DNA from 2 places in the Blautia sp. AM47-4 genome. Region 2 is predicted to be linked to the other one. Evidence: predicted binding sites of a transcription regulator. Region 2 holds the regulator's gene; the other holds the start of a gene.
What was found. Region 2 encodes Rex, which represses fermentation and respiration genes when NADH is low (regulators of the CRP and FNR family bind a similar motif). Its sites were predicted from a motif close to ATTGTTAANTANTTAACAAT; they were not measured.
Positions count from the first base shown of each region.

Region 1: DW965_RS03905 (L-lactate dehydrogenase) is a predicted target of Rex. The motif match lies at 1,964-1,983, and genes of this name have one in related genera.

Region 1 is NZ_QUHY01000004.1:63,164-67,379, reverse strand. Features, by position in the region: gene DW965_RS03910 (Mur ligase family protein) at 2-1,552, shown strand; gene DW965_RS03905 (L-lactate dehydrogenase) at 2,057-3,004, shown strand; gene DW965_RS03900 (CoB--CoM heterodisulfide reductase iron-sulfur subunit B family protein) at 3,210-4,007, shown strand; gene DW965_RS20725 (4Fe-4S dicluster domain-containing protein) at 4,004-4,168, shown strand; gene DW965_RS20720 (hypothetical protein) at 4,156-4,216, shown strand, end outside.
Region 2 is NZ_QUHY01000007.1:147,873-152,088, reverse strand. Features, by position in the region: gene DW965_RS20390 (hypothetical protein) at 1-86, opposite strand, end outside; gene DW965_RS06990 (bifunctional ADP-dependent NAD(P)H-hydrate dehydratase/NAD(P)H-hydrate epimerase) at 150-1,658, opposite strand; gene DW965_RS06985 (redox-sensing transcriptional repressor Rex) at 1,748-2,404, opposite strand; gene DW965_RS06980 (ABC-F family ATP-binding cassette domain-containing protein) at 2,559-4,216, shown strand, end outside.

The DNA.
Region 1 (4,216 bases), on a different contig from region 2:
TATGAAACAGTCGGTATTAGAATATAAGAAACTTCTGGAGCAGGAAGGCCTTCTGGTGGAATTTGCAGAGCCGGAAGGAAAAGAAGGAGAGGACAGACCCGTTACCCTCGTAACGTATTTTTCGGGCGGAGCGGATCAGGGAACGCTGTTTCTCTGCAAAGGAGCTGCATTCAAAGAGGCATACTTAAAAGACGCCGTAAACCGCGGTGCTGTTGCCTATGTAAGTGAAAAAAAATACGAAGCGGGAAAAGAAATTCCGGCGCTCATCGTCAACGATGCCAGAAAAGCACAGTTTGTGCTGGGTGAGGCGTTTTACGATTATCCGGCAAAGTCGCTGCATGTCACGGCGCTGACCGGAACAAAAGGAAAGACAACGACAGCCTACTACCTGCAGTCGATGCTCGATGCCTGCCTGAAAAAACAGGGCGGAAACGGATGTGCACTGTTAAGTTCGATTGAATATTACGACGGAAAGACGAGAGAAGCATCAACGCTCACCACGCCGGAATCCCTGGAGCTGTGCCGTCATATGCGCAATGCCGTAGATGCAGGCCTTTCCCATATGGTGATGGAAGTATCCTCCCAGGCGCTCAAATACGAGAGAGTCGGAAACACGCATTTTGATACCGCCATTTTCCTGAACATCTCCAAGGACCACATCAGCCCGACGGAGCACAAGGATTTTGATGATTATTTCCAGTCGAAATTAAAGATCTTCGACCGCTGCACCTGCGCCTGCGTGAACCTGGACAGCGACCATATCGGGGAAATCCTGAAAGCTGCGGCAAAATGTGAGCGCGTCGTTACGTTTGGATCGAAAGAAAATGCTGTAATCCGCGTGAGTGATATCAAGCCGGGCAGAGGAAAATTCTATTTCCATGTGGCAGGACCGGATTTCTCGGAAGATTTTACCCTGCCGGTGCACGGAGCCTTCAATGTGGAGAATGCCGTAGCTGCCATTGCGGCTGCCTGGTCGATGGGAATCCCGGTTTCGCTGATCAAGGAAAGCCTCCTTGGCGTCACCGTTCCGGGAAGGATGGAGACGTATGAGAGCAGCGCGGGCGAGGTCACGGCGATCGTGGATTTCGCGCACAATGGCCTGAGTTTTGAAAAAATGTTTGATACCGTAGCACTCGAATATCCGGGGAGCCGCGTAAGCGTTGTGTTCGGAACCCCGGGCGGAAAAGCATTCAACCGCAGAAAAGATATGGGTGAGATTTCCGGAAAACGGGCGGACCGGATTTTCCTCGTACCGGATGATCCGGGAAACGAAGATCCGCAGGCGATCTGTGAGGAGATCGGCGGGTACATAGCAAAGGAAGGTGCATCCTTCCAGATCCGCATGGACCGCGGAGAAGCAATCCGGGAGGCGATTCTTGGCGCCGTACCGGGAGAGGTTGTTCTGATCCTTGGAAAAGGCGCGGACGTGACGATGCACGTCGGAAACGGAAATGTGCCGTACCGGTCAGATGCCGTCTATGCAAAAGAGGCGCTTGCCGAATATGGAAATGCATTTGCCGAAGCGGCAACGGCTCGTGAAACAGAAGAATAGAAGCAAAAACAGAAAAAAACAGAGCAAAAAAGACACGGAACAGAAAAATCCGTGTCTTTTTTGCGTCTGGCGGCAGCAGAAATGAAAATCAGACAGGAAATTTGGCGGATACATCCTACAAAATGTAGAAAAGAAGGACAGAAACTAGCCCGTATGACGAAAAGTTGTTAAAAATATAACGAACGAAAGTTAGACGTGTGAAACTAAACACAGAAAGCAAAAACCCGGGAACCATGCGGAAAAAGACGAATTCTGCGGGATGAAGGACAAAGCTGTAAGTTTTTGGAAAGAATTCTTGTGAAAAAGAACAAAAAATGGTATAATTGTATTGAAATATATCCAGAACACCCCTTCTGGAAGCGTACGGGCTCAGTGAGAAAAAAGATTTCACGAAAATGCTCGAAAAAAACACTTGTTAAATTCTTGTCATAGTGCTATGATAAGGAAAGTGAAAAATTTATCAATCACAAAAACCAACTAGGGGTATTTTAGAAAGGAGTATTTATGAGCAGCAAGATTACCATCATTGGAGCTGGAAGCGTTGGATCTACGATCGCCTATACACTGTCGAACGAAGACATCGCGTCTGAGATTGTTCTCATCGATATTAACAAGAAAAAAGTAGAGGGAGAGGTTATGGATATCGCGCAGGGTACCTGCTTCCGCGATCCGGTCTCCATCATCGCAGGTGAGTATGAGGATGCCAAGGACTCTGATATCGTAATTATTACTTCCGGTATTGCAAGAAAGCCTGGCCAGACCCGTATTGAGCTGACCCAGACCAACGTAAACATCTTAAAATCCATCACACCGGAAATCGTAAAAGCGGCTCCGAATGCCATCTACATCATTGTAAGCAACCCGGTTGATATCATGACCTACGTGTTTACAAAGATCTCCGGACTTCCGGAAAACCAGATCCTTGGTTCTGGTACCATGCTGGATTCCGCGAGACTTCGCTGCGGACTGTCTGAACACCTCAACATTGCCCAGAAAAACATCCACGCTTACGTATTCGGTGAGCACGGCGATACTTCCTTCATTCCGTGGAGCGGCGCTTACGTTTCCGGTGTCAGTCTGGACGAGTACTACGAGACCGTAGAAAAAATGGGCAGGAACGTAACCAAGATCGACAAAGATGCTATGCTGGAGTACGTAAGAACTTCCGGCGGACAGGTTATTGCAAACAAAGGAGCTACTTTCTATGCAGTATCTGTTGCAGTATGCAAACTGGTAGCAACCATTCTTTCTTCTTCCGATTCTGTAGCAACCGTATCTTCCATGATGCACGGTGAGTACGGCATCGAGGATGTATGCTTAAGCACACTGACCCTCGTTGGACCGAAAGGCGTACAGGGCAAGATTCCGATGCGTATGACAAAAGAGGAAGTAGAAAAACTCAAAGCAAGTGCCGACGCATTAAAAGCAGTTATCGCACAGATCGAGCACTAAGAGCGGGCAATAAGCTCAAAACATAAAATTTATGGCAGTGGCAGAAAGTGCGAAAGAGCGGTATCTCCCACTGCCTTAACGTGCGCCTGAAGAAATTTTCCGCCGGGTGTACATAAAAAGAGTACCGGAAACTTTTCCGGTGCCGGACAGAAGATACCGCAGGCAAAATGGAAACCAATAGGAGTAACAAGAAAGGAGCAATTCCATGACCTACAGTTATTTTCCGGGCTGTACGCTGAAGAACAAAGCAAAAGATCTGGATCACTATGCCAGAGAATGCGCAAAAGTTCTGGGATTTGAACTGGAAGAAATTGAAAACTGGCAGTGCTGCGGAGCTGTGTATCCACAGGCATCCGATGAAATCGCTACCAAACTTTCTTCGGTTCGCGCCTTAGCAGACGCCAAAGAAAAAGGACAGGATCTGATCACAGTCTGTTCCGCCTGTCATCACGTGATCAAACGCGTAAACGATGACATGGCGAATGTAGAAGACATTCAGACAAAAGTAAACAACTACATGGCTCTTTCCGAGCCATATCTTGGCGAAACGAAAGTACTTCATTATCTGGAAGTGCTGCGTGACGTCGTTGGATTTGACAAGATCAAAGAGAAAGTGGTAAACCCATTAAAAGGAAGAAAAATCGGCGCATATTACGGCTGTATGCTGCTTCGTCCGAGCACCACAATGCAGTTTGACGATCCGGAAAATCCGACAATCATTGAAGACTTTATCAAGGCCCTTGGCGCAACACCGGTCGTATATCCGATGAGAAATGAGTGCTGCGGCGGCTACATATCCCTCAAAGAAAAGAAAATGGCATCCAACATGGTAGACCAGATCATGGCATCCGCATCCTACAAAGGAGCAGAAGAACTGATCACTGCATGTCCGCTTTGCATGTACAACCTGCGCAATAACGGAACAAAAGAAGGTCTTCCGGTTACCTACTTTACCGAGCTTCTTGCAGAAGCACTCGGCATCAAAGAGGAGGTGCAGGCATGAAAATTGCAACATCCGATGAAATCCGTGCCATCGCCGGTGTGGATACCAGAAAATGTATGAAATGCGGTAAATGTTCCGCATCCTGTCCTGCTTATAACGAAATGGACATCCGTCCGCATCAGTTGTATCTTACGTACAGAACGGCGATGTGGAAGCACTGATGAACTCCAAGTCCATCTGGAAATGCCTCTCCTGCTTCGCATGTGTAG
Region 2 (4,216 bases):
ATAACGATCCGGCGTTTTACGCCTTTTAAAATCGTTTCCATGTATTTAATATTGCCTGTTTTTCCGGAGGTATTCACAAATTTCATCCGGCGCTTCAAAAAAGTCCGCCCGGAGTTTTTTTGGGAACCCGTGATTCTGATCTGCTTTGCTCAGATTGACTGCAATCCTCTGATAATCTCGGATGCTGTTACATAGGAAGCACTGCTTTTTTCTTCCGCAGCCTCTCCCGCCTTTCCATGCGCATATGCCGCCAGTGCCGCTGTTTTGGCAAGGCTGATTTTTTTCTCGTTTTTTTCACACTGACGTTTTGCTGCAAAGGCGCCTGTGATTCCCGCGAGCACATCGCCGCTTCCCGCCGTCGCAAGCGCACTGCTTCCGCTTGTGTTTATGTAATACTGCTCACGCCCTTCCTCTGCTGTCACGGTTACGGAATCCTTTCGTACACAGCAGGCCTGGTATTTTTCGGCTGCCCTTCCGGCGCTTCCTGCCGGGTCACGCTGGCATTCTGCAATGGTCATGTGCAGCAGCCGTGCAAGCTCTCCTACATGAGGCGTTAAAATTTTTTCTGCCCGGCAGCCCGAAAGAATCTCTGCATCTTCTGCAATCAGGTTCAGCGCATCTGCATCCAGAACAAGAGGAACTTCTGTGTGCTGCACCGTAAAAACGAGCAGTTCTTTTGCCGTCCGGCTTTTGGAAAGTCCCGGTCCCGCAACAACAGCGTCCGCCCAGGCGAGATCCTGCAGCAGGGCTTCTTCCGGAAGCGGCTCATCCTCCTTCCAGAAATCCGCCATTGCTTCCGGCAGGGCACAGAAAAGCGGCGTACGGTTTCTTTCCTCTGTCACAACCTTTACCATGCCGGCACCGGATGCAAGGACTGCCCTGGCACACAAAACAGCGGCTCCGCACATGGCACCGGAACCGGCAAGTACCAGCACCTTTCCGAAGGTTCCCTTATTTCCCATCGGCGTGCGGGTAAGAAACCGGTCCAGATCTTCTTTTTCCACTGAACCGTACCAGGGCGTCTCCTCTTCTCCTGCATCAAAGCCGATTCCGATATCACGGACCAGGACCTCTCCGGCATATCGTTTTCCGGGATCAAAGAGAAGCCCTGGCTTTGCACAGGCAAATGTCACCGTGGCTCTGGCTTTCACCGCCGCATCAAGGACCTCTCCGGTATCCGTGTGGATCCCCGAAGGGATGTCCACGGCAAGAACAGGAACACCGCTTGCGCAGATTGCTTCCACTGCCCTCCGGTACTCCCCTGCCAGCGGACGGGATACGCCAATTCCAAAGATGGCATCTATGATAACAGTATATTCCCGGAAATCCGGATTCTTAACCTCACGGACCCCATAATTTTCCGCAATTTTCTTCTGTGCTCTCATGCCTTCACTGTATTTTTCCGGATTTCCAAGACAGAACAGTTCCGCATCCACCCCTTTCGTCTTTAAAATCCGTGCAATTGCCGCACCGTCCCCTCCATTATTTCCGGGACCGCACACAGCAAGGACTTTTCCTGTATCCCATGTTCCATTTTGAAGCTCCTCCACGCAGGACAGCGCTGCGCGCTCCATCAGTACCAGGGACGGTACCCCCATGGTTTCGATCGTATTGCGGTCTGCCTGCTTCATCTGTGCTGCTGTAAGAATCCGTTTCATCGCTTTTCCTCCTTTTCCTTCCTTATCCGGAAAGTGAACAGAAAAAGTCTCCGGTTTCCCGAAGACTCTCCTGCTTTTGTTTTGGTTTCTTAATTGTTCTTTGGATGCTCCGCCTCATATCTGGTCAGATTGTAGGAGAGACGCATCAGACTTTCGGAAAGATGGACGTTCTCGACGATCACATCTTTCGGAAGTTTTAAGTTTAGATCGGTATGTGCAAAATTCCAGATTGCTTTTACACCGTTGTCCACGAGAATCTCTGCCATCTCTACCGCTTTTGCTTTTGGCAGTGTCAAAGCCGCAATCTCTACATGGTGTTCCTTGATAAATTCCGGAAGCTCGTCCGCCATGCGGATTTCAATTCCGCGCACGGAGATTCCTTTTAATACCGGGTTGACGTCAAAAATACCGACCGTTTTGAATCCGCTTCTTTCAAAGGCCGCATAATTGGCAAGCGCCTGTCCCAGATTTCCGGCTCCGACAAAAATCATATTGTGGACTCTGTCCAGACCTAAGATTTTTCCAATCTCGCTGTACAGATACCGCACGTTATAACCATACCCCTGCTGGCCAAAGCCGCCGAAATTATTTAAGTCCTGGCGAATCTGGGAAGCTGTCACTTTCATCCGCTCGCTCAGCTCACCGGAAGAGATCCGTTCTACTCCGTCCTCCAGCAATTCGCCCAGGTAACGATAATATCTAGGAAGTCTTTTGATAACTGCCCGCGAAATTCCTTTTTCTTCCAAGATAAATTCCTCCTTATTTACACCTGCATATATTCATATTATATATGGTTGATAGAAAATTGTCAAAGATTTCTTGAAATTTTGTGTATTACTCTCTATAATAAGGATGGTGTGTTATGTCAAAATACAGAAATATGTTATCTGGAGGAACCACATGATTCTTGCATGTCAGAATATCTCGAAAGCATTCGGGACAACGGAAATTATCAAAAATGCATCTTTTCATATAGAAGAACGCGAAAAAGCCGCACTGGTCGGCATCAACGGTGCTGGAAAATCGACGCTGTTAAAAATCATCATCGGCGAAATGAGGGCCGATGAGGGAGAGGTCATCCTCTCCAAAGGAAAGACGATGGGCTATCTCGCCCAGCATCAGGATCTGACCGGACACCTTTCCATTTACCAGGAAGTGCTGACCGCGAAACAGAATCTGATCGATATGGAGGAACGCCTCCGTCAGATGGAAAGTGATATGAATACAAAATCCGGTGCAGAGCTGGATGAACTTCTTTCCACCTACACCCGCCTCTCCCATACCTTTGAACTGGAAAACGGATACGCGTACCGCAGTGAAGTCGTCGGTGTTTTAAAAGGTCTTGGCTTTTCCGAGAGCGATTTTGAAAAACAGGTGGACTCCCTCTCCGGCGGTCAGAAGACCCGCGTGGCACTTGGTAAACTGCTGCTTACCAAACCGGACATCATTCTGCTCGACGAGCCGACCAACCACCTCGATATGGACTCGATCTCCTGGCTCGAAACGTATCTTTTAAATTACAGCGGAGCCGTCCTGATCGTCTCCCATGACCGTTACTTTCTCGACCGCGTTGTCACAAAAGTCGTTGAAGTGGACAATAAAAAAGTAACAACTTTTGAGGGAAACTATACCGCCTACAGTCAGAAAAAAGCAATGCTCCGTGAAGCCGCTTACCATGCCTGGGTCAACCAGCAGCAGGAAATCCACCATCAGGAAGAAGTCATTGCAAAGCTGAAATCTTTCAACCGCGAGAAATCCATCAAACGCGCCGAGAGCCGTGAAAAAATGCTGGACAAAATGGATGTGCTGGAAAAGCCGACCGAAGTACGCTCCGATATGCGGATCCGTCTGGAACCGCGCATCACAAGCGGAAACGATGTGCTGACCGTCGAGCACCTCTCCAAAGCCTTCCCGGGACAGACGCTTTTCCAGGATCTGAATTTCGAAATCAAGCGCGGCGAGCGCGTGGCAATCATCGGAAACAACGGAACGGGAAAAACGACGATCTTAAAGATCTTAAACGAAGTCATCCGCCCGGATGCCGGCTCTTTTACACTTGGAAGCCGTGTACAGATCGGTTACTACGATCAGGAGCATCAGGTGCTCCACATGGAAAAGACCATTTTCCAGGAGATTTCCGACGCGTATCCATATCTGACAAACACCGAAATCCGAAATGTGCTGGCCGCCTTCCTGTTTACAAACGACGATGTCTTCCAACCGATTCATACCTTGAGCGGCGGTGAGCGCGGACGAATTTCCCTTGCCAAGCTGATGCTCTCGAACGCCAACTTCCTGATCCTCGACGAGCCGACCAACCACCTCGATATCGTCTCTAAAGAGATTCTGGAAAATGCACTGAAGGACTACACCGGAACGGTGCTATATGTCTCCCACGATCGTTATTTTATTAACCAGACCGCAACCCGGATTCTGGAGCTGACGGGACAGACACTCGTCAACTATATCGGAAATTACGATTACTATCTGGAGAAAAAAGAAGAGCTGACCCGCATCTATGCTCCTGCTGCCGATGCCGCCGCTCCGGAAGAAACAGC